Regions from separate parts of the Pseudonocardia xishanensis genome, predicted to be linked through region 1. Evidence: riboswitches for the same ligand, from Rfam matches in the RefSeq annotation. Region 1 holds a riboswitch; each other region holds the start of a gene.
The links. A riboswitch is a leader RNA that binds a small molecule or an ion and turns the genes downstream of it on or off. The one in region 1 is predicted to bind S-adenosylmethionine.
Positions count from the first base shown of each region.

Region 2: it holds a riboswitch for S-adenosylmethionine, as region 1 does, so the genes downstream of both, ABD993_RS24160 (aminotransferase class V-fold PLP-dependent enzyme) here and thrC (threonine synthase) in region 1, are expected to answer to the same signal.
Region 3: it holds a riboswitch for S-adenosylmethionine, as region 1 does, so the genes downstream of both, ABD993_RS36650 (putative leader peptide) here and thrC (threonine synthase) in region 1, are expected to answer to the same signal.

Region 1 covers NZ_BAABGT010000123.1:42,936-50,527, reverse strand. The annotation lists gene ABD993_RS35865 (DHA2 family efflux MFS transporter permease subunit) at 1-189, shown strand, start outside; gene ABD993_RS35860 (transglutaminase family protein) at 267-1,109, opposite strand; gene ABD993_RS35855 (alpha-E domain-containing protein) at 1,111-2,055, opposite strand; gene ABD993_RS35850 (circularly permuted type 2 ATP-grasp protein) at 2,055-3,710, opposite strand; gene rpsT (30S ribosomal protein S20) at 4,015-4,281, shown strand; gene holA (DNA polymerase III subunit delta) at 4,409-5,404, opposite strand; SAM riboswitch class I at 5,556-5,698, shown strand; gene thrC (threonine synthase) at 5,705-6,970, shown strand; partial or broken gene ABD993_RS35830 (ComEC/Rec2 family competence protein) at 7,358-7,592, opposite strand, start outside.
Region 2 covers NZ_BAABGT010000075.1:118,362-125,953, forward strand. The annotation lists gene treS (maltose alpha-D-glucosyltransferase) at 1-1,266, opposite strand, end outside; gene ABD993_RS24160 (aminotransferase class V-fold PLP-dependent enzyme) at 1,520-2,905, opposite strand; SAM riboswitch class IV at 2,958-3,071, opposite strand; gene ABD993_RS36885 (putative leader peptide) at 3,536-3,622, shown strand; gene ABD993_RS24165 (hypothetical protein) at 3,835-4,158, shown strand; gene ABD993_RS24170 (hypothetical protein) at 4,167-5,975, shown strand; gene ABD993_RS24175 (hypothetical protein) at 5,983-7,592, shown strand, end outside.
Region 3 covers NZ_BAABGT010000025.1:90,179-97,770, reverse strand. The annotation lists gene ABD993_RS08905 (ABC transporter substrate-binding protein) at 1-832, opposite strand, end outside; gene ABD993_RS08900 (hypothetical protein) at 1,838-2,179, opposite strand; gene ABD993_RS36650 (putative leader peptide) at 2,225-2,293, opposite strand; SAM riboswitch class I at 2,300-2,392, opposite strand; gene ABD993_RS08895 (cold-shock protein) at 2,672-2,875, opposite strand; gene ABD993_RS08890 (manganese catalase family protein) at 3,155-4,099, shown strand; gene ABD993_RS08885 (hypothetical protein) at 4,708-5,058, shown strand; gene ABD993_RS08880 (acyl-CoA dehydrogenase family protein) at 5,110-6,267, shown strand; gene ABD993_RS08875 (SpoIIE family protein phosphatase) at 6,275-7,592, opposite strand, start outside.

The sequences.
Region 1 (7,592 bases):
CAGGTCGCGGGGGCGGCGGGCACGGCGCTGTTCGTCACGCTGATGGTGCTGTTCGCCTCCACCCCGGACGTGGCCGCGGACGCCACCGGGACCCACGCCGCGTTCCTCTGCGCGGCGATCATCGGCACGATCGCGATCCCCTTCTCCCTGCTCGTGGGCGGGAAGAAGAAGGAGTCGGTCTCGGCCTGAGCCGGAGCCCCACCCCCCGACCTGCACGAACGGCACTCTTGTGCGGTAGGTCCGCACAAGAGTGCCGTTCGTGCGTTTCAGGCGAGGCGGGTCATGTCCACCGTGACGTCGAGGGCCTCGGCGCTGCCGCCGGAGTAGATGCCCTTGAGCGGGCTCACGTCCGCGTAGTCGCGGCCGACCGCGACCCACACGTGCCGGGCGCCGATCGGGATGCCGTTGGTCGGGTCGAAGCCCCACCAGGCGCCGGTGCGGGCCTCGATCCAGGCGTGGGACTGGCCGGAGACGGTGTCGCCGACCTTCACGTCCTTCTTCGGCAACAGGTACCCGGACACGTACCGGGCCGGGATCCCCATCTCGCGCAACAGGACCAGGGTCAGGTGTGCGTAGTCCTGACAGACGCCCTTGCCCGCGGCCCAGGCGTCCTTCGCGCTGGTGTGCACGCCGGTCGTCCCGGACTGGTAGGTCATCGTGTCCTTGACCCACTCGCAGGCGGCGAGGACGGCGTCGGCGGGCTCCTGGCCCTTCTTGAGCTGCGTGGCGATCCTGGCCAGCTCGGGGTCACGGCTGACGTAGTCGGTGAACTCGAGCATCTCGGTGTAGCGGTCCCGGATGGGCTCCGACGCCAGCTGCTCCCAGTCCGTCTCCCGCAGCGGTTCGCTGTCGTCCCCGGTCTCGACGACCGACGTCCCCGTGACCAGCAGCTCCGTGTGCGGGGCGTGCAGGTCGAACGCGGTGACCTGGGTGCCCCAGTAGTCCTCGTAGCGGTACGACCGCGTGGCGGGCACCGTCTCCACCCGGCTGACGATCACGTTCTGGTGCTGGTCGCTGCGCGGGGTCAGCCGCACCTCGTTGTAGGTCTCCAGGACCGGGGAGCTGTACTTGAAGCCCGTCTCGTGGACGACCCTGATGCGCCAGCCCATCTCAGACCACCTCCGGTGCGGTCCACGCGACCCAGGGGGCGGCGTGGAAGAACTGCAACGAGACGGCCTCGCCGACCTCACGGATGCACTCCTGCAGGCCCTCGAGCTGGGACGGCAGGTCGTCCAGGAGCTCCTCCGGGCGGAGGAACTCCAGCTCGCTGCGGGCCCGGCCGAGCAGGCGCAGCGCCTCGGCCTTCGCCCCGACGCGGGCGGTGGGCCGGTTGTCCAGCTGCTGCAGGCACGTCTCCGCCTCGCGCAGCGCGTGGAACACCGACCGCGGGAACAGCCGGTCCATCAGCATGAACTGCACGACCCGCACCGCGTCGACGGCGCCGCGGTAGGTCCGCAGGTACGTGTCCTGCGCGCCCGCCGAGCGCAGCACGGACAGCCAGCCGGGCGAGCTCATCCGATCCGTCGCCCGGCTCATCAGCAGCCGCACCACCATGTCGACGCGCTCGACGCTCTGCCCGAGCAGGTAGAACCGCCAGGAGTCGTCCCGGCTCATCGTCGACGCCGCGAACCCCGAGAACATCGCCGCGCGGTCCTCGATGTAGCTGAAGAAGGCGTGCGGGCCCACCCAGCGGGCGTAGCGCTGGCGCTCCGGCACCGCGTTCCACGTGGCGTTGAGGCACTCGAACATCTCGCTGGAGACGACCTCGCGGGCGCCGCGGGCGTTCTCCCGCGCGCTGGTGATCGAGGAGACGATCGAGCCCGCGGTGTCCGCCGAGTAGCCCAGCAGCTCGGTGAGGGAGAAGGCGTCCAGGTGCTCGTCCGTGCCGGGGTCGACGCCCATCACGCCGAGCAGCCTGCGTGCGGCCAGGTCGACGTCGATGGTGGCGTCCTCGAGCAGCTGGTGCACCGAGACGTCCAGGATCCGAGCGGTGTCGTCCGCCCGCTCCACGTAGCGGCCGATCCAGTAGAGGGACTCGGCGTTCCGGGCCAGCATCAGGCGTCCCTCCCCTGCTGTTGCTGTTGCTGTTGCTGGTCGAGGGTGAGCTCCCGGCCCTGCTCGGCGGCCGGGCGGCTGTCGGGCGCCTTGCTCGCGATGCCCCGCTCCCCCAGCTCGCGCTCGGCCTCGGGGGCGCGGCTCGCGGCGAGCACCCAGGTGTCCTTGGACCCGCCGCCCTGGCTGGAGTTCACCACGAGCGAGCCCTTCGGCAGCGCCACCCGGGTCAGGCCGCCGGGCAGCACGAAGACGTCCTCGCCGTCGTTCACCGCGAAGGGCCGCAGGTCGACGTGGCGGGGCACCAGCCGGTCGTCCACCTTGGTCGGGACGGTGGACAGCTGCACGACGGGCTGGGCGATCCACCCGCGCGGGTCGTCCCGGATCGCCTTGCGCTGTTTCTGCAGCTCCTTGGGGCTCGCGTTCGGTCCGAACAGGATCCCGTAGCCCCCGGACCCCTCCACCGGCTTGATGACGAGCTGGTCGAGCGAGTCGAGGACCTCCTCGCGCTCGCCGTCCAGCCAGCAGCGCAGGGTGGTGACGTTCGGGATGATCGGCCGCTCGTCCAGGTAGTACTTGATCATCTGCGGGACGTAGGTGTAGACGAGCTTGTCGTCCCCCACCCCGTTGCCCACCGCGTTGGCGATCACCACGTTGCCCGCGCGCGCCGCGTTCATGATCCCGGCGACCCCGAGCACGCTGGTGGGCTTGAACTGCAGGGGGTCCAGGAAGTCGTCGTCGATCCGGCGGTAGACGACGTCCACGCGCTGCTCGCCCTCGGTCGTGCGCATGTAGACGACGTTGTCCCGGCAGAACAGGTCCCGGCCCTCGACCAGCTCCACACCCATCTGCCGGGCGAGCAGCGAGTGCTCGAAGTACGCGGAGTTGTAGACGCCGGGGGTCAGCACGACGACGTTCGGGTCGGCGACGTTCGGCGCGGCGGCGGCGCGCAGCGCGTGCAGCAGGTGGGTGGAGTAGTCCCCGACCTGACGGACCCGCTGGCGGGTGAACAGGTCCGGGAACACGCGTGCCATCGTGCGGCGGTTCTCCATCACGTAGGACACGCCGGAGGGGTTGCGGAGGTTGTCCTCCAGCACCCGGAACGTGCCCTCCTGGTCCCGGACCAGGTCGATGCCCGCGACGTGGATGCGCACGCCGTTCGGCGGGTTGAGCAGGTGGGCGGAGCGCTTGAAGTGCTCGCAGCTCGTGATCAGCCTGCGCGGGAGCACGCCGTCCCGGACGATCTGGGCGTCGTTGTAGACGTCCGCGAGGAAGGCCTCCAGGGCCTTGACCCGCTGCACGATCCCGCGCTGCAGCCGGGACCACTCGCTGGCGCTGATCACCCGCGGCACGATGTCCAGCGGGAACGGGCGCTCCTTGCCGGACAGGCTGAACGTGATGCCCTGGTCCATGTAGGCCCGGTCCAGGGCCTCGCTGCGGGCGCTGAGGTCGGCGGCGGCGGTGGGGGCGATCGCGTCGTGCAGCTGCCGGTACGGGGCGCGGACGCTGCCGTCGGCGTTGAACATCTCGTCGAACGCGTCCGGGTTGGGTCGGTCGGGTTCGAGATAGCCGTCGAACAGGGCCGACCCCGACTCGTGGCCGTTGGTCTCGGGGTCCGCCCCCGTGCGTGCTGGTCTGCGGTCCACTGCTCGGCTCACCGGGTCATCTTGACCGTTCGTCGCGGTGCGAGCCAGACGGAGCCGTGCTACGTCCGGGTTAACGGGCCGACCGGTGTGATCCGCGGTCGCGGTGATCACGCCCCGGGCCCCTGGTGTGCGACGATGGCCGCTCGCGCCCCGCGCGACACCCCCCTGTCGGGGCCCTGCGGAGGCGTCCGTGGCGGGGGCGTAGCATGTCCCGTCGAGTGCTCGGCGTGCTCGCTCGCGTGGGTGGGGGACCACCACGCAGGTCGCCGGAGCCCCGAGAACCCGAGACCCAGGAAGACTGAAGAGGCACACCAGCGTGGCGAACATCAAGTCCCAGATCAAGCGCGTCAAGACCAACGAGAAGGCCCGGCAGCGCAACAAGTCGGTGAAGTCCTCGGTGAAGACGGCGATCCGCAAGTTCCGCGAGGCGGCGGACTCGGGTGACACCGAGAAGGCCCTCGAGCTGCAGAAGGCCGCGGCCAAGGCGCTGGACAAGGCGGCCGGTAAGGGCGTCATCCACAAGAACCAGGCCGCCAACCGCAAGTCGTCGCTGGCCAAGCGGGCCGCGGCCCTCTCGGCCTGATCCTTCCGCGCCCGACGGGGCGCGGTGCACGCTCCCTCCAGAGCGTCTGACGACGGCGCTGCCCTTTCCCGTGGGGCAGCGCCGTCGTCGTGTCCGCGCCGGGGGCGCCCGTGATCGTTGCGAGTGGTCAGCCGGTGCCGCGGGCCTCGACGACCGCGAGCACGGCGCGTTCCAGCGCGTAGCCCGGGTCCGCCGCGGCACCCTTGACGTCCGCGTTCACCTGCGCGGTGGCGGCGATCGCGACGGCGAGCCCGGCAGGCCGCCAGGCCCGCACCTGGCCCTGGGCCTTGCGGATCTTCCACGGCGGCATGCCGAGGCTGCCCGCGAGCCGGTTCGGATCCCCGCGGCCCGCCGACCCGACCTTGGCCAGGGTGCGCACGGCGTCCGCCAGCGCGTCCGCCACCAGCACCGGGGCGACCCCCAGCACCAGGGCCCACCGCAGCGCCTCCAGCGCCCCGGACCGGTCCCCCGCGACGGCCTTGTCCGCCACCGCGAACCCGGTCGACTCCGCCCGTCCGCGGTGGTAGCGGCGCACCGCGGGCCCGTCCACCCGGCCACCGCTGTCCGCCACGAGCTGTCCGGTCGCGGCCGCCAGCTCGCGCAGGTCCGACCCGACGGCCTCGAGCAGCACCGACACGGCCTCCGCGGTGATGGTGCCCCCGGCCCGGCGCGCCTCGGACCGCACGAAGTCCGCCCGCTCCTCGGCGCGCCCGAGCTTGTCGCACCGGGTGACGACGGCACCCTTCCTGCGCAGGTCGTCCGCCAGCTGCTTGCCCCGCGCCCCGCCCGCGTGGGTGGCCACCAGCACGATCCCCTCCGCGGGCTCGTCCCCGTAGGCGAGGATCGCCGCGGCGAGGTCCTTGGCGGCCTCGTGCGCGCCCTGGACGACCACGACCCGGGACTCGGCGAACAGCGACGGGCTGAGGTGCCCGTTCAGCTCGCCGGGGGTGAGCTCGGACGGCCGGAAGCGACGCAGGTCGGTGTCGGGGTCCACCGCGCGCGAAGCCCGCACGATCTCCGCGATCGCCCGCTCGACCAGCAGCTCCTCCTCGCCGACGACGAGCTGCAGCGGGGCGGGGGCCTTGGTGGTCGGCGCGGTGGGCACGCCGCCATCGTCTCGCATCGCACCGACACTCCGCGACGCACCTCTGCGGGGTGACCCCGCTCCCAGATGGCGGAACGACCTGGCCGACGGCTCACGGCGTGCCGTAACGTGGGCGACATCCGGATCATCCGGGCGCCCGCCCTCCGTGGGGCCGGGCACAACTGAACATGGCTCATCCAGAGGGGCAGAGGGAACGGCCCGTTGAAGCCCCGGCAACCGGCGTCGCTTGATCCGCGCGTCACACGTTCTTCGTGTGCGCCCGTCGACGAACCAGGTGCCAATTCCGGCCCGCGCCCGCGGGACAGATGAGGAGATCTGATGACTCTCGCTGCTGACACCCCTGCCACGACCTCGTACGATCTGGGCTCCGCGCGCGCCCTCTCCTGTCGCGAGTGCGGCGCCGAGGCCCCGCTTGCCGCGGAGTTCGCGTGTGCGCGGTGCTTCGGCCCGCTGGAGATCGCGTACGACTTCCCGGAGATCACCCGCGCGTCCATCGAGGCGGGGCCCAAGTCCATCTGGCGCTACCAGGACCTGCTCCCCGTCCCCTCGGACGTGCGGTCCCACCCCAACACCGAGCCCGGCCTCACCCGCCTCATCGAGGCCGACCGGCTGGCCGCCGAGCTCGGCGTCCGCAAGCTGTGGATCAAGGACGACACCGGCAACCCCACCCACTCCTTCAAGGACCGGGTCGTGGCCGTGGCCCTGGCCGCGGCCCGTGAGCTGGGCTTCTCCGTCCTCTGTTGCCCGTCGACCGGCAACCTGGCCAACGCGGTGGCCGCCGCCGCGGCGCGCGCGGGCTGGGACTCGGTGGTGCTGATCCCGTCCAACCTGGAGCAGGCGAAGATCACCACGACCGCGGTGTACGGCGGCACGCTGCTCGCGGTCGACGGCAACTACGACGACGTGAACCGGCTCGCCACCGAGCTGGCCGCCGAGCACGAGGACTGGGCGTTCGTGAACGTCAACGTCCGCCCGTACTACGCCGAGGGCTCCAAGACCCTGGGCTACGAGGTCGCCGAGCAGCTCGGCTGGCGGCTGCCGGACCAGATCGTCATCCCGGTCGCCTCCGGCTCGCAGCTGACCAAGGTGGACAAGGGCTTCGGCGAGTTCGTGAAGCTCGGCCTGGTCGAGGACAAGCCCTACAGGATCTTCGGTGCGCAGGCCGCGGGCTGCTCGCCCGTCGCGACCGCGTTCGAGGAGGGCCACGACTTCATCCAGCCGGTCAAGCCGGACACGATCGCCCGCTCGCTGGCGATCGGCAACCCGGCGGACGGGCCGTACGTCCTGGACGCCGTCCGCCGCACCGGCGGTGCGGTCGGCCACGTGACGGACGACGAGGTGCGCGCAGGCATCCGGCTCCTCGCCCGCACGGAGGGCGTGTTCGCCGAGACCGCGGGAGGCGTGACCGTCGCGACCGCCCGGAAGCTCATCGAGGCGGGTCTGATCGACCGGGACGCCGAGACCGTCCTGCTCATCACGGGTGACGGCCTCAAGACCCTCGACGCCGTGTCCGGCGAGGTCGGCCCCACCGCGACCGTGCCGTCGACCAGCAAGGCGGTCCGCGAGGCGCTCGAGAACCGCTGAGACCGCCGGGACGACGACCCGACACACCAGGCTCCGCCACCGGGCCCGGGGACACGGTCCCCGGGCCCGGTCGCGTTCGCGGGCCCGGTCGCGGGCCGGGTCACGGTCGCGGGAGCGAGCCGGGGTCCGTTCGTGGGTCCGGGGCGACGCCGAGCCTCGCGGGGCGGGCAGCGGGTCCCCGCGCTCGACGAGCTCGTCCCCGGCCGTGAGTGCGATGTCCCCGTCGCGGTCGGTGCGCCGCACCGCGATCCCGGCGCCGCCGAGCAGGTCCATCAACCCCGGGTTGGGGTGCCGGTAGGTGTTGCCCGCCCCGACGCTGACCAGCACTGCCCGCGGCGCGACGGCGGCGAGGAACTCTCGGCTGGTGTAGCGGGAGCCGTGGTGCGGCATCTTGAGCACCTCCGCGCGCAGATCGGCCCCGCTCGCGAGCAGCTGCGCCTGGGCCTCCAGCTCGATGTCGCCGGTGAGGAGGATCCGCCCGGCGGGCGTCGTCGCGCGCACGACCACGGACGTGTTGTTCACCGCGGTCCCGTCCTCGCCGTCCACCGGCTCGGCCTCGGCAGGCGCGAGCACCTCCAGGGTGAGCTCCGGCCAGACCACCCGACGGCCCGCGGTGAGCTCG
Region 2 (7,592 bases), on a different contig from region 1:
GTGCTGGTAGGCGGGCCGGTTGACGAAGTCGTAGGACAGGTCGGCGCCCGCGGCGGCGGTCGCGCGGATGTCGTCGATCGTGAGGTTCAGCTCCTGGAAGGTGAAGCCGCCGATCTTGCGGACCATCGAGCCGATCAGGTGGTTGGCCGCGGCGGACAGCGGGTGCCCCTCCGACCAGGCCGGGAGCCCCTCCGCGGACTTCTCGACGCCCAGGAACCCGTTGGCGTCCAACCGGAGCGCCCCGGAGCCGAGGTCGGCCATGGAGTGCAGCGCGTCCCCGATGACCAGCCGCATCCCGGCGAAGCTCGGGTCCAGCCAGTTGATCGAGGGCTGGCCGTCTTTGAAGTAGTGCAGGTAGACCCAGCGCCGCGAGACGCCGTCCACGCCGACGACCGGCTTGGTCGCGCTCCAGTTCGTCTCCTTGACGCCCTCGGCGTAGAAGATGACCCGCTGCAGCCGCCCGATGATGTAGCCGGCCTTCTCCAGCGCCTCCTCGGTGGCGGCGTCGAGGTTGACCGAGTCCCTGCCGCCGGGGACGTCCGGCAGCAGCGTCCAGTCCTCCTCGTCGATCTCCACCATGTGGTAGATCCCGGGGTAGTCCGCGTACTTCATCTCGGCGAGCCGGAAGTCCGCGCCCTTGCCGGTGTGGCCGGGGACGATGTCGTCGATGATCGTGCCGCCGGACCAGGTGGCCATCCCGCACATCGCGCGGAACTCCGCCTCGGTGCCGAAGGCCGGGTCGATCTCGGTGGAGATCCGGTCGAAGTGCCCGTCGACGGAGCTGGTGGACTGCCAGCCCGAGATGCCGCCCGCGCGCTTGACCGGTCCGGTGTGGACGGCCTCGATCCCGACGGACGAGAAGACGTTCCACAGCTCCTCGTCGCCCAGCGCGGCGAGGAACGACTCACCGGGCCGGGTGATGAAGGAGATCGGGTAGGCGGTGAACCACACCGACGCCGTCTCGACCGCCTGGCGCGGCCCGGGGTCGGCGAACGGGTTCTGCCACATGGTGCCCTGGCCGGAGAACTGCCGGGCGATCTCGTTGGCGTCCGCCAGCATCGACTGGCTGAGCAGCCAGGACACGTACGCCGGGTTCTCACCGGTCGCGGCCCCGTCCTTCGCCACCGACCGCCGGACGACCGGGGACTTGGCCCGCGCGCGGTGGCGCAGGGTGCGGGGTCGCGCGGGGTGCAGGTGCTCCGCATAGGTGATCTCGCTCGGCTCGTGGGACTGCTGCCCCTCCGCCTGCTCCCGCTCGTCTGACATCCACGCTCCGTGCTCGACGCGACCGAAGTTCCGACCCGGAGGAGGGTGTACCACCCACTCCGCGGGGGAAACGACGGTGACGCGCCCGCGATGCGCCCGCCCCGCCGTGATCGCACGCCGAGCGGTGGAGTCGCCGCCGAGCGCACGTGTCGCGCACCCGGCGCGGCATGATCACCGATGAGGTGCGCTCAGGGGCGTCCGGACCGCGGCGAGCGCTCGGAGCCCCCGATCGCCGAACGCGGGCGACGACTGCTCAGTGGCCGCAGCCCGCGGTGCCGCCCGCGGTGGCGCCGACGCCGAACGGGTCCAGGTCGCGGGTGTCCGCGAGCGGGACCCAGCGGCCGTCGACCTCGTGGTAGTCCGCGGCCGGGCCCCGCTGCGCGATCTCGCGCACCGCCGCGACCAGCCGGTCGACGTCCGAGGCGGTGGTGTTCAGCCCCAGGCTCACCCGCACGGCGTCCGCTCCGCCCGCCAGCCGGGTGAGCAGCGGGTGGGCGCAGAACCGACCGTCCCGGACCCCGATGCCGTGCTCGGCGGACAGCGCCGCGGCGACGAGGCCCGCGGGGATGTCGGTGACGACGAAGGAGACCACGCCCACCCGGTCCTCCGTCCGGTCCCAGATCCGCAGCGGGGTCACCTCGGCGATCCCGGCCAGGCCCGCGTCCAGCCGCGCCACCAGCGCGCGCTCGTGCGCGGGGACCTCGGTGTCGATCGCGGCGTCCAGCGTGCGGCAGGCCGCGGCGAGCGCGGCGGCGCCCAGCACGTTCGGGGTGCCCGCCTCGTGGCGGTGCGGCGCGGGGGCCCAGCTGACCTCCGCCGCGCCGCCCTCGACCCCGACCGCGCGGACGGCGCCGCCGCCCGCCAGGTACGGGGCGGCCACGTCCAGCCAGTCCCGACGCCCGACGAGCGCGCCGGTCCCGTAGGGCGCGTAGAGCTTGTGCCCGGAGAGCACCACGTAGTCGACGCCCCGGGCCGCGATGTCCACCCGGCGGTGCGGGGCGAGCTGCGCGGCGTCGAGCACCACCCGGCACCCGGCGGCGTGCGCGAGCGCGACGATCTCGGTGATCGGCGGGATCTCCCCGGTCACGTTGGACGCGCCGGTGATCGCCAGCAGCGCGGTCGGCCGCTGGGCCAGGGCGTCCGCCAGCCGGTCCAGCGTCTCGCCGAGGGTGTCCGCCGCGCACACCACGCGGTGGTCGCCGCGCCAGGCCAGCAGCGTGGCGTGGTGCTCGACGTCCAGGCACAGCGTCGATCCGGGCACGGCACTCGCGAGCAGGTTGAGCGCGTCCGTGGTGTTGCGGGTGAACACCGTGACGTCGTCCGCCCGCGCCCCGACGAACCGGGCGACGGTCCCGCGCGCGGCCTCCAGCACCGAGGTGCAGACCTGGCTGGCGTACCCGGCGCCGCGGTGCACGCTGGAGTAGTAGGGGAGCAGCTCGGCGACGTGGTCCGCCACCGCCTGCAGGGCCGGGGCGCTCGCGGCGAGGTCGAGGTTCGCGTAGGGGACGGTGCGGCCGTCGAGCAGCGGGACCGGCAGTCCCGTGCCGACGAGTGCGGGGAGCGCGACGGCGGTGCGCGGGGCGGGCACGGCGGCGTCGATCTCCGCGGTGGCACAGGGGGCGAGGGCGGTGTGGGACATGGCGATCCTCCCGGATCCGGTGAGGACCCGGCTCGGCTCACTCACCGACGCGGGTCCGCGCTTGCCGTCCGCGGGTTCGCGGCGGCCGGGTCGTCACCCGGAGCACCCCACCGCGGAGGAGGGTTGCCGACCAGCGAGCCGGGGCTTGACGCTGGCACTCATGACCTGCCGTCGACGGTAGGCAGTCGCGCCGTCGGCGGTCAAGTGTGATCCGACGCATAGCCGAATGACCGGACATTGACGCCGGGGTCCTCTCAGAACGGCACCGAATTGTCTGCCGATGCGGGTGTGGGTCGGATTAACGGCAGATTTCGTCGACCATTCGCGGATTCGGGCACAATGGGTGATCATCTCTGCGGTAGGGGGTGCACCGTGTGGGGTGTCCGGCCCGGCGAAGCCCAGGTGGCGGCGTGATCCGTGAGCGGTTCCCGGCGGGGGCGACACGATGGGGTGAACAACGGGGCGGTGGCCGCCGCAGGCCCCGCACCGTGCGTCGCCCCCGTTCGGACCCCGGAATGCGTGGCCCCGGTCACGATTCCGGGCAATTCCGCCGTCCCACTCCGACCGGACAAACACCGACGCCGGGGGTGGCCGCCGCCATTGCTCCGTACGGGTGGCACAGTTCCCGGCATGCGCCTCTCCCGGACGTTCGCGTGTCGACGCCATGTCGACCTGCGACGCGTGGCGAGCGCGCTGTGTAGCGCGACGGTGAGCTGAGGCCGGGGTCCCCCGGACCCGCCTCCCCTCCTCTCGCTCCGGCGCCCGTCACCCCCTGAACGCACCGCCTCCACGGCGGTGTCGGCGGCGCGCCCAGGCTCGGGCCCGACCACGGTCCCGCCCCGTCCCACCGGGCTCCCCGCTCCACACAGGACACCGGCGGCGGCTGGTCCCGCCGAGCCGTCCCGCTCCCCGGAGAAGAAAGGACACCCGTGTCCCGTCACAGACGCCGACCCACCCGGTCGGCCACCCGGCTCGTCGGGTCCGCGGCCCTCGCAGGCGCGGCCCTGGCGACGTTCGCGGGCGGTACCGCGAACGCGGCCACGCCCGACCTCGTGCCCGACCTCGCGCCGGTGCTCACCGCACCGACCGGGCCCGAGCCCGCGCCGGCCCCGACCGCGCCCTACGTCGAGCCCAGCGCCACGGCGTTCGACGACCCGATCAACCAGCACCTCGACGACGCGCCCGCGGGCGTGCCGGTCGCGGGCCTGATCAAGTCGGTCGCGGGCGCGCCCACCCGGCTGCTCCCGAGCTGAGGCCGGGCATGCGCACAGCGAGGAAGGTCCTGCTCGGCCTGCTGGCGGTGGGTGTGGTCGCCGGGGTCACGACGATCCCCAGCGGCGACGCCTACGCGGACGTGCAGAAGGTCCGGTCCGAGGTCGAGGGCGCCGACGGCAAGGACTACTGGGTCGAGAACAACCTCGACAAGGCGGCCGAGGCCGCGGGCGAGCGGCCCGAGTACATGGTCGTGTGGGCCGGTGACGAGAACATCGCCGACACCGTGGTCCCGGACGTCAAGAACCTCCCCGGTTCCCTGGCGAACCCGGTCGACGAGGTCCGCGACGCCCTGCCGGGCCCGGACTTCATGGCGGTCGTCGACGTCACCAAGGGCTCGCCCAGCTATGGCAAGGTCGTCAACACGGCCACCGTGGGCCCGCTCGTCGAGAACGAGCCGCACCACATGCAGTACTCGTGGCGCAAGGGCGACAAGATCTACGCGGGTGGCCTGTACTCCGCCGCCACCTACGTCTTCGACGTGTCCGCGCTGCCGGAGCTGAAGCTCTCCGGCATTAGCCTCCCCAGCCAAACCCTCTGCGGGTCGGTGCCGGACGCGTACTGGGTTCTGAACGATGGAACGGCGTACGGGACGTACATGGGTGGACCGGTCGTGCCGGGCCCCTGCACGTACTCCCACGGCGAGGTCCGCACCGGCAACGGGTTCGCGGGCACGCCGGGTGAGGTCGTCCGGTTCGGTCCCGACGGGCGGAAGCTCGTCGAGGCCCCGGCCGCGACCACCACGCCGGAGGACCCGACGCAGTGCCTGACCATGCCGGCGCTCGGGCAGCCCAGCTGCGCCAACCCGCACGGCATCCAGGTCCGCGAGGACCTGGACACCATGGTCACGAGCGACTACGCCGAGCCGCGGTCGATCATCCTCGACCCGGTCAAGGCGCCGTCGCCGTACCTGCGTCGACCGACGGTCCGGACCTGGGACATCTCCGACCTGAACAACCCCAGGGTCAAGTCGGTGTCCTACCTGCCGACCGGTCCGCGCTCCGACGGTCGGGACCCGCTGCACAACGAGAACCGTGCCGCGATGGAGACGACGGTCACCAACCTGCCCGGGCACAAGGGTGCGTTCGCCCAGACCATGCAGGGTGGCGCGCTGTTCTACACGCCGGACATCACGGTCCCGGAGCCGGAGTGGAAGGAGATCTACGACCTCTCCGCCGCGGTGAAGGAACTCGACCCGAAGGCAGGCGACAACGGCGGTCCGTCGTCCAACGGTGGGTGGCTGCAGACCAGCCCGGACGACACGACGCTCTACCACGCGATCATCGGTCGCAAGCCGGGCGCGCTCGGGGCGGACGACCCCGGCACCGCCGGTGGCGTGATCGCGCTGGACATCGAGAAGCTGGTCGAGGCGGGCGACGACGCGCGGTGCTCGATCGACACCGAGGCCGAGATCGCGGGCGAGGGTGCCGAGTCCGACTGCCCGACGCTCAAGGGCCACCAGACGATCAACCCCGGCAAGGTCGCAGGCGGTCCGCACTGGGGTGCCCTGGACAACCTCGAGCTCGGTGCGGACGGCTTCTACCACCAGACCGATCAGCCCGAGCGCCTCGCGACCGCGAACTACTTCGTGGCCCGCACCGGCACGGACGGCGACCACAGGGTCTGCCTCGTGGATATCGCGAAGGACGGGTCCCTGGCCCTCGACGAGGACTTCAAGGACGAGGTCACGGGTGACACCTGCATCTCGTTCAACCGGGAGAGCTGGCCGCACGGCTCCTTCGGCAACGCGAAGCCCCACTCGATGCTGTTCGTCACGAACGATGCCGACATCAAGTAGGCGTCTCGTGGTCGTGCTCCCGCTCGCCCCGCTCCTCGCGGTGGCGGGCGGGGGCACGGCCTCGGCTGCCGACACCGCCTCTCCGACCAGCGCCGCCCGTGCGGCGGCGGCGTTGGGGGAGCAGGCGGGCGCGTTCGCGGTGGGCCTGCGGGTCGCACTGCTGGTCGGGACGGCGCTGGTCGCGGGCATCGCGCTCGTGTCCGCCGTGCTGTCGGTGCGAGGTCCCCGACCGGCGGGGAAGCCCGGTCGTGGGCTCACGGTGACGGTCCGGGTGGCGGCGGGCGTCGTGGCCGTCGCCGCCGAGACCGTGCACCTCACCGGGGACGTGTCGGTCCTCGGCACGGTGTCGCAGGTGGTGGCGGCGCTCGCGGCCGCGGCGCTGGTCGGGACCCGCTGGGCCGCCCTCCCCGGGGTGGCGCTGGCGGGCCTGCTGGCGGTGCAGCTCGGCTCGACCCGCACCGGGCTCCCGTTCGTCCTGGACGCGGCCTACGCGGTCGGCGCGATCCTGCTGGTGGGCGCGGCGGCCACGGCGGCCACCACCCCCGCGAGTCGCCCTCCGACGGTGCGTGTCGCCACGTCCCGGACGGCGACCCGCGCGAACGCCGAGGCACCGACGGTGTCGTTCGCGGCGGTGCCGGGGGAGTCCGTCCGGCGCGGGGGGCCCCGGCTCGGCGCGGTCGCGATCGCGGGCGGGCTCCTGGCGACGGTCGCCGGTCTGGCCCAGCTGGTGCTCAGCGGGCCCGAGACGAGCCACGACCTGCTCGGCAGCCCCTACGGCCTCGCGTCGCTGGCCGCGGTGGTGCTGGCTGCGCTCGCCGTCGTCGGGGTGGGGATCGTCGTCGTCGTCGTCGTGGTGCGTGCGGGCACGTTTCGTGCTCGTAGTGCTGTCCCGACCGCGCTCACCGCACCCGACCGGCGATCTTCCCGCGCTGAGGGCACGAAACGTGCAGGGGCGGTGCCCTCCCGCGGGAGTGAGGTCCTCCGGATCTCCGCTGTGCTCGGGAGCGTCGGGGTGGCGGCGACGGGAGTGCTCGCCGCGCTGCCGCCGCCGGGGCCCGCGCCCGTCCCGGGGCAGCCGCTGCTGCGGACCGTGGCGAGCGGGGGAGAGACCCTCGCCGTGCTCGTGGCGCCGATGCGGCCTGGGCCGAACCTGGTGCACGTCTCCGGCACCTATCCGGCGCAGGGCGCGGCCGTCTCGGCGGCCGCCCCCGCGGCGCACCACCCGACCACCCCGACGGCGACGGCGACGGCGACGGCGACGGTCGCCGCCGGGGACACCCCGCCCGTCCCGATCACGGCGCGGGACGGCGCCGGGGGCGGCTGGGCCGTCGTCGACCTGCCCGCGGGGACGGGCGTGCTGACGGTCTCCGTCGGCACCGGGTCGGCGACGGTCCCGGTCGACACGGGCTCCGCCGACGCCACGCCCGTCCTCGCGACCCCGGCCGACACGGGCGGCGCGGCCGCGGCGCGCCCCCGTGCGGCCGTCGGCACCACCCTGGCCGGGGCGGACGGGCCCGAGTGCGCGTCGGCGCTGCTCGGGGACCTGGCCGGACAGCGGGCGGCCACGACGGCGACCGAGGTGACCGGCTGCCCGTCGGACGCGCTGTCCGCGGCCGA
Region 3 (7,592 bases), on a different contig from region 1:
CAGCCGACTCGTCCGCGTAGGACGGCGTGGTCGAGGCCAGCACGCTGGTGGCGGGCAGCGTCTGCGACGGGAAGACGCCCGCCACGATCTCCTGCCGGTTGATCGCCAGGCTCAACGCCTGCCGGACGGCCGGGTCGTTCGCCACGGGCTTGCTCTGGTTGAGCCCGATCCCGAAGGTGATCCCCGGGTTGGAGCGGGCCAGCAGCTGCGCGCCCGCCCCGGTCAGCGGGGCCTCGTCCTGCTGGCCGATGCTGCCGATCAGGTCGACCTCACCGGACTGCAGGCTGCCGGTGCGCACCCCGGACTCGGGCACGATCCGGAACTCGACCGAGTCCAGGTAGGCCTCGCCCTCGTGCGCCCACAGCGACGAGCCCCAGGTGTAGCCGGGCCGCTTGGCCAGGGTGATCGAGGCGTTCTGCGTGTAGCTCTGCAGCGTGAACGGGCCGGAGCCGACCACGCCCGCGCACCGCTCGTCGTCCGACTTCGAGACGCTCGCCGGGGCGAGGATGCCGAGGCTGTGCGTGGAGGTGCCCTGCAGGAACTGCACGTTGGGCTGGGTGAAGGACACGGTGAACCGCGTCGGGCTCTCGACGGTCGTGCCCGCGTACCCGGCCAGGTAGCCCTTGGGCAGAGTGCCGCGGACGCCGAGCTGCGGGACGCGGTCGAAGTTGGCCTTGACCGCGTTCGCGTCCAGCGGGGTGCCGTCCGAGAAGGTCACGCCCTCGCGCAGGGTGAAGGTGTAGCTCGTCGCGTCCGGCGAAGTCGTCCAGGAGGTGGCGAGCCAGGGCTTGAGCTCCCCGCTCCGGGGGTCCTGGTCGGTGAGCGAGTCCACGAGCTGGCGGACCGAGTAGATCGTGTCGTTGCTGCCGACCTGCTGCGGGTCGACGCAGCCCGCGTCGCTGCCGACGGCGACGCGCAGGGTGCCGCCGGGCTGCGGCGGGCCGGCATCGACGGACCCTCCGGCGGCTCCGCTCGAGCCGCAGCCCGCGAGCGCCAGCGCGGCGGTGGTGAGCAGGGCGGGCAGCCGGGCAGGAGTGCCCGGCGTGGTCGTGCGGTCATCGGTCTCGTTCCTTCGAAGGGGGACCGGCCGGGCGGCCGATCGCGGGGATCGGGTGCCGGTCCGGAGGCGGAGCGGTGCGGAAGGCGCCCGCGATCCCGCAGCTCCGGGATCACCTTCGCCACCACCTCGTCCAGCCCGACGGGGCTGGCGTGGGAGCCGAGGATGTACCCGTCGACGGCGCGTTGCTGCACGTAACGGTCGATCTCGGCGGCCACCCGGGACGGCGTGCCGACGGACACCGCGCGGTCGAACACGTGCGTGACGACCTCGCGCAGCGACCACCCGTGCTCGCGCCCGATCGCCCGCCGGGCCCTCGGCGGTGGCGTGCCCGTCCTGGGTCGGCGGGGCCCGCCCGCGGATCCACTCCGGGGCCTCGGGGGTCGGAGCGAGGGTCGGGGACGGGTCCGTCCGGGTCGACCGCGGACAGGTCGCGGTTCCACACCATCTCGGCCGGCACGACCGCGGTGAACGGATCGACCTGGCGGCTGCGGACGTCCCGGGGCCGGTCCCGCGCCTCGGCCTCGGTGTCGCCGAGGATCACCGCCGCCGAGGGCGGCATCTCGACCTGCTCGAGATCGCGGCCGACCTTCGCCACCCGCGCCTTCCCGTCCCACAGGAAGCGGCCGGTCGCCGGGTCGGCGACGACGGCGTCGGAACCCCAGGAGTCCCACAGCGCCCGGACGGCGTCGAGGGTCTCCCCCGCCCGTTCGTACCGCCCGGAGTGGGCGAGGAGCCCGCCGCCCCGGAAGTTCTCCCCGGTGTCGGCGTCCGAGCTGGTCACGACGTTCCAGGCGGCGCGGCCGCCGGACTATGGCCGGTCCGCGGACCGTGAAGGACCGACCCGAGAAGTCGATCGTGTACATCCGGGGTGGCCTCGTCCGCGCGGGCGGAGGTCTGCACGCGCCAGCCTGCCCGGCCGAGGCTGTCGTGGTCCAGAGTGGCGAGGCCGAGGCCGTCGTCGATCGTGACCAGGTCGAGCAGACCGCGCTCGGCCGCGCGGGCCGGCGCCGCCCGGTAGCGGGCGGTGAAGAGCAGATCGGGCCGGGCGCCGGGCTCACGCCACGCGGCCGGGTGCCAGCCGGCGCCGTCGAGCGCGACGCCGAGGTGGAAGGGGGCCATGAGGGCACACCACTCCTGCGGGAGAAGGGACGGGACGAGACCTCGTCAGGCCCGACAGCCCGCGCTCGCCGTCCGCAGGAGATCCACGTGTCGGCGCTGCACCCCGACGAACATTCCCCGCCTCCATCGCACCCGGCCTTAGCACCCGCACCCGCGGACGGGGGGTTGCTGCGGCGTCGTCGAGCCAGGTCTCTCGGCCGCTCTCAATGGTGTGATCCCCGAGGGATCCCCTGCACTGTATGTCGCCCGACCCGGCCGACGTCAATCATCGGGGTGAGGACTGTGACCCAGGCCGCCGTGTGCTGTCCGGACACCTTTCCGACACTCCCACCAGCCGAAACCGTTCGCGGTTCCGCTCCGCAAAGGACCGGACCGAGCACGGCGTCGTGGTTCCCCCTCGCCCTCGGCCCGCGTCCCCGGGCCTGCGCCCGGCCCGGAACGCGGACAGGGCCCGTCCCCCCGAGGGGGAACGGGCCCTGTCCTGGTGTCGGATCAGATGATCCGGACGCCCTGGGCCTGCGGGCCCTTCTGGCCCTGGCCGATCTCGAACTCCACGCGCTGGCCCTCGTCCAGGCTGCGGAAGCCGCTGGCGTCGATCTCGGAGTAGTGGACGAAGACGTCAGCCCCGCCACCGTCCTGCGCGATGAAGCCGAAGCCCTTCTCGCCGTTGAACCACTTCACAGTTCCCTGTGCCATGTGTGTCTCCCTCTCAGGTGGTTAGACCCGCACCCTGTGTGCGGACCCGGCCGGCCCTGGAGGCGATACGTGCACGTGTCCCCTGGGGGACCCGGTACGACTCACCGCCAACTGTTCCTGCGGCGTGCGTACACGAGCACCGAAACTGAACGACCTGGAACCAGCATAGCCCGTCCGGGCATGAGCCCGACAGGGCCGGGTATCCGCCCCGCGTCACGTCGTTCGCTTCAGACCCCGGCGGATCCCCGCGCGACACACCAGTCGACCGACAGGATTCCCATGTACCTGCACGTGCAGCGCCTGATCAACGAGATCGTCCCCGACGAGCCGGACCCGGCCGCCGCCAACGCCCTCCAGGAGGGTCTGGGCGGACAGTTCGGCGAGATGCGCACGATGATGCAGTACCTGTTCCAGAGCATGAACTTCCGCGGCGCGACCGCGAAGCCGTACCGCGACCTGCTGCAGGGCATCGGCACGGAGGAGATCAGCCATGTCGAGCTGATCGGCACCACGATCGCCCGGCTGACCGACGGCTCGCCCCGCTACAAGGGCTCGGCGACCAAGCCGGTGGACGAGCCCGGCAAGGGCGGCGCCACCCCGCTGGCCGACGCCCTGAGCATGGGCAACATCCACCACTACCTGGTCGGCGCCCAGGGCGCCCTGCCCGTCGACTCCGCGGGCAACCCGTGGTCGGGCTCGTACGTCTACAACAGCGGGAACCTGGTCCTCGACCTGCTGTACAACCTGATGCTCGAGTCGACCGGCAGGCTGCAGAAGTGCCGGATCTACGAGATGACCGCGAACAAGACCGCGCGGGCCACGCTCGCGTACCTGATCGTGCGCGACCAGGCACACGAGAACGCCTACGCGAAGGCGCTGGAGAGCCTGGGCATCGACTGGGGGAGGACCCTGCCGATCCCGAAGACCGACGCCGAGCGGTTCCCGGAGGTGAAGACCCTGCTGGAGCAGGGGCTGCACCTCACGCAGTACACGTTCAGCCTCGACGACCTGTCCGAGGCCGGGAAGATCTTCCGCGGTGAGGCACCGGCCGCCGTCGGGGGTGGGACGCTCCGCACCGAGCAGATGCCGAAGGGATTCCCGATGGACATCGCCGTCGAGCGCCCGGAGGAGTTCGCGCCGGGTCTGGACGCCGGGCTGCTCGAGCTCGTGCAGCAGACCGCCGAGCTCGAGCTCGCCGACGCGGACCGCCCCGCGGGGAGCTGACCGTCGTCGGGCCCGGCCGGATCCCGGTCGGGCCCGACGCGCCGCGGCGAGGGCCGCGCCGTTCAGCGCGGCCCACCCCTGGGCGACGACGAGGGTCTTGCGCTTCGCGTCGGCGGGCAGATCGGCCAGCCCGAAGGCGACGGCGTCGCCCAGGTCGGAGGCGATCCGCGCCGCGAGCGCGAGCTGCAGCGCCGAGCGGGACGGGGCGAGCGCGATCGCGGCGCCCGAGGCGAGGTCGCGCACCCCGACCGCGCGGGTCAGCAGGTCGGTGCGGGGAGACTCGCCCAGCCCGGTGGGGCGGGTGAGCAGGACGGGCCTGACGAGGGTGGCCGCGGCATAGGCCGCGGTGGCCACTCCGAGGGCGCGGATGAGGCGGGACATCGGTCCTCCGAGAGGTGTGGGTGACCAGCGCGCCGTCCCGGACCCGGGCGCGGGCACCCGGCCCTCCTCGAACTCGCCTACGAGGCGAACCGCCCGCCGTCGGCGGAGTGCCAGGGCCCGCAGCGGCAGGTCGTCCGTCACCGGCACGGCACCTCGGGTCGCCATGCGATCGACCCTGGGACGCGCTCGGGCGGGCGCCCTCCCCCACCCTCGGCCATCATCGACGGATGCCGAAGTACCGGGTCAACGACGCCGCGGTCGAGTACGCCCACCACCTCGTCGATGCGCGCCGCTACGTGCTGCGCAGCCGGTGGCGGGACGTCCAGCCCTCGGCCGCGGACGGCACCCGGTACCTGAGGACCCACACCTGGGCGGAGTACGGCGCCTGGCACCTCGCGCTGACCGAGGGGGCGGCGGAGGAGACCAAGCGCCGCTACGCCTTCGTCTTCGGCGACTTCACCCGCCTGCACCGCATGGGCATCATCAGCTGCCACTACCGCGCCGCGGAGTGGGGGCACAAGGAGGTCGAGCTGGCGGCCCACGACCTGCTGCAGTACCTGGACGACTCACGCCGTTAGGGAGGGCGCCGCCCGTGGACGTTCCCGGGGCGACCGGGCAGGGTGGGGGTCATGACAGAGGTGTCGGCCGAGGACTTCGGCTTCATCCGACGGCAGGTGCGGGAGTTCGTGCGCACCGACGTCGTGCCCCGCGAGACCGAGATCATGCGGGAGGACCGGATCCCGGACGACCTGCGCCGGGCCGCCGCGGAGATGGGCCTGTTCGGCTATGCGATCCCCGCCGAGTGGGGCGGGCTCGGGCTCGACCTGACCCAGGATGTCGAGCTGGCCATGGAGCTCGGCTACACCACCCTGGCCCTGCGCTCGATGTTCGGCACCAACAACGGCATCGCCGGCCAGGTGCTCGTCGGCTTCGGCACGGACGAGCAGCGCAAGACCTGGCTCGAGCGGCTCGCCTCCGGCGAGGTCGTCGCGTCCTTCGCCCTCACCGAGCCCGGCGCGGGCTCCAACCCCGCGGGCCTGCGCACCCGCGCCCGCCAGGACGGGACCGACTGGGTGATCGACGGGCGGAAGCAGTACATCACCAACGCCCCGCTCGCGGACCTGTTCGTCGTCTTCGCCCGCACCGCCGACCCGCAGCCGGGCGACCCCGGCATCGCGGTGTTCCTCGTCCCCGCCGACACCCCCGGCCTGACGGTCGGGCCGAAGGACCGCAAGATGGGCCAGGAGGGCGCCTGGACCTCCGACGTGACCCTCGACGGGGTCCGCGTCCCGGCCGAGGCACTCGTCGGCGGGCAGGAGGCGGCCGGGTACAAGGCGGCGATGACCTCCCTGGCGCGTGGCCGCGTGCACATCGCCGCGCTCGCCGTCGGCACCGCGCAGCGCGCGCTGGACGAGTCGGTCGCCTACGCCACCCAGAACACCCAGGGCGGCACCCCGATCGGTGAGTTCCAGCTGGTCCAGGCCATGCTCGCCGACATGCAGACCGGTGTGCTGGCCGGCCGGGCGCTGGTCCGCGAGACCGCCGGCGCCTACGTCTCCGGCGAGGACCGGCGCCTCGCCCCGTCGGCCGCCAAGCTGTTCTGCACCGAGATGGTCGGGAAGGTCGCCGACCTCGCCGTCCAGGTCCACGGCGGGGCGGGCTACATGCGGGAGATCCCCGTCGAGCGCATCTACCGGGACGTGCGGCTGCTGCGCCTCTACGAGGGCACCAGCGAGATCCAGCGGCTGATCGTCGGCGGCGGGCTCGTCCGCGCGGCGCTGCGGTAGGGCGGGCTCAGGAGGCGGGCGGCTCGATCCCGGTCAGGTCGAGGACGCGCGCGGCCGGAGTGCCGGGTCGGGCGTCGAGACGGATCCTGACCCCGCGCTCCGCGGCCTGACGGACGAGGTCGACCAGCATGCCGACACCCGCGCTGGCCAGGTAGCCGACGTCGTCCAGGTCGAGTCGGACCTCCTCGCCCCGGCTCGCCCCGTCGACGAGGCGCAGGAGCTCCGCGCCCAGGCCGCCGACCGTGGCCAGGTCGACCTCCCCGCGGATCCCGACCCGCACGGTCCCGTCCTCGCGGTGGACCCGCAGGTCCGGGACGAGGGGCGCGAGGCCGGTCGACGGCGCGGGCGGCGGAACCGCCCCGGCCGACTCCGGCGCGACGACGAACCCGATGACCGTCCCCAGTGGACCGGGCTGGACCGTGACCTCCCGGCCGAGCGCGCGGATCAGGTCCAGGCCGCGCCCGCGGTGGCCCTTGTCCGCGGGCGCGGGCCGCCAGGTCCCGTGGTCGGTGACGACGACGTGCACCGCGCCGTCCCCGCGCAGCGCGACGCGCAGGTCGTAGCTGCCGGGCGCGTCCGGGTAGGCGTGGTCGACGACGTTGGCGGCGGCCTCACCGAGCACCAGCTGCAGGTCCTCGACCAGCAGCTCGTCCAGGGCGGCCAGCCGGGCCCACTCCGCGATCCGCCTGCGCAGCCCGCGCAGCTCCCCGGCCTCGGCCGGGACGGTCGTGACCAACGGCGCGGGCAGCAGCCGCACCGCGACGACGGCGATGTCGTCCGGGTGCACGTCCTGCTCCCCGAGCCGGTCCAGCAGCCCGTCGACCAGCTGCTCGGGCGGGGCGTCCGCGAGGTCCTCCGCGGCGGTGCGCAGCCGCTCCAGACCCGTGTCCAGCAGCTCGCCGCGCCGCTCGACCAGGCCGTCGGTGTAGAGCAGCAGGGTGGCACCGGGCCGGACGACGATCGTCCCCTCGCTGTACGGCGGGCGCCCCCGTATGCCCAGCACGGGCCCGTGGCCGCCCTCGAGGAACCCGGCGCCGGTGCTGTCGACCAGCAGCGGGGGCAGGTGCCCGGCGCGGGCCCAGCGCAGCGTGCGGGTCTCCCGATCGAGGATCAGGCAGGCCGCCGTCGAGGCCTGCGCGCCCGGGACCCAGGAGACGTACTCGTCGAGCGTCTCGAGCGCCTCGGCGGGCGCCCGCCCCTGGCGCAGGGCGCCGGACAGCGCCACCCGCAGCTGCCCCATGACCGCGGCGGCCGCCGCCCCCTGCCCGACGACGTCCCCCACCGCGAGGGCGATCCCCGCCCGGCCGCCCGCCAGCGAGACGGGG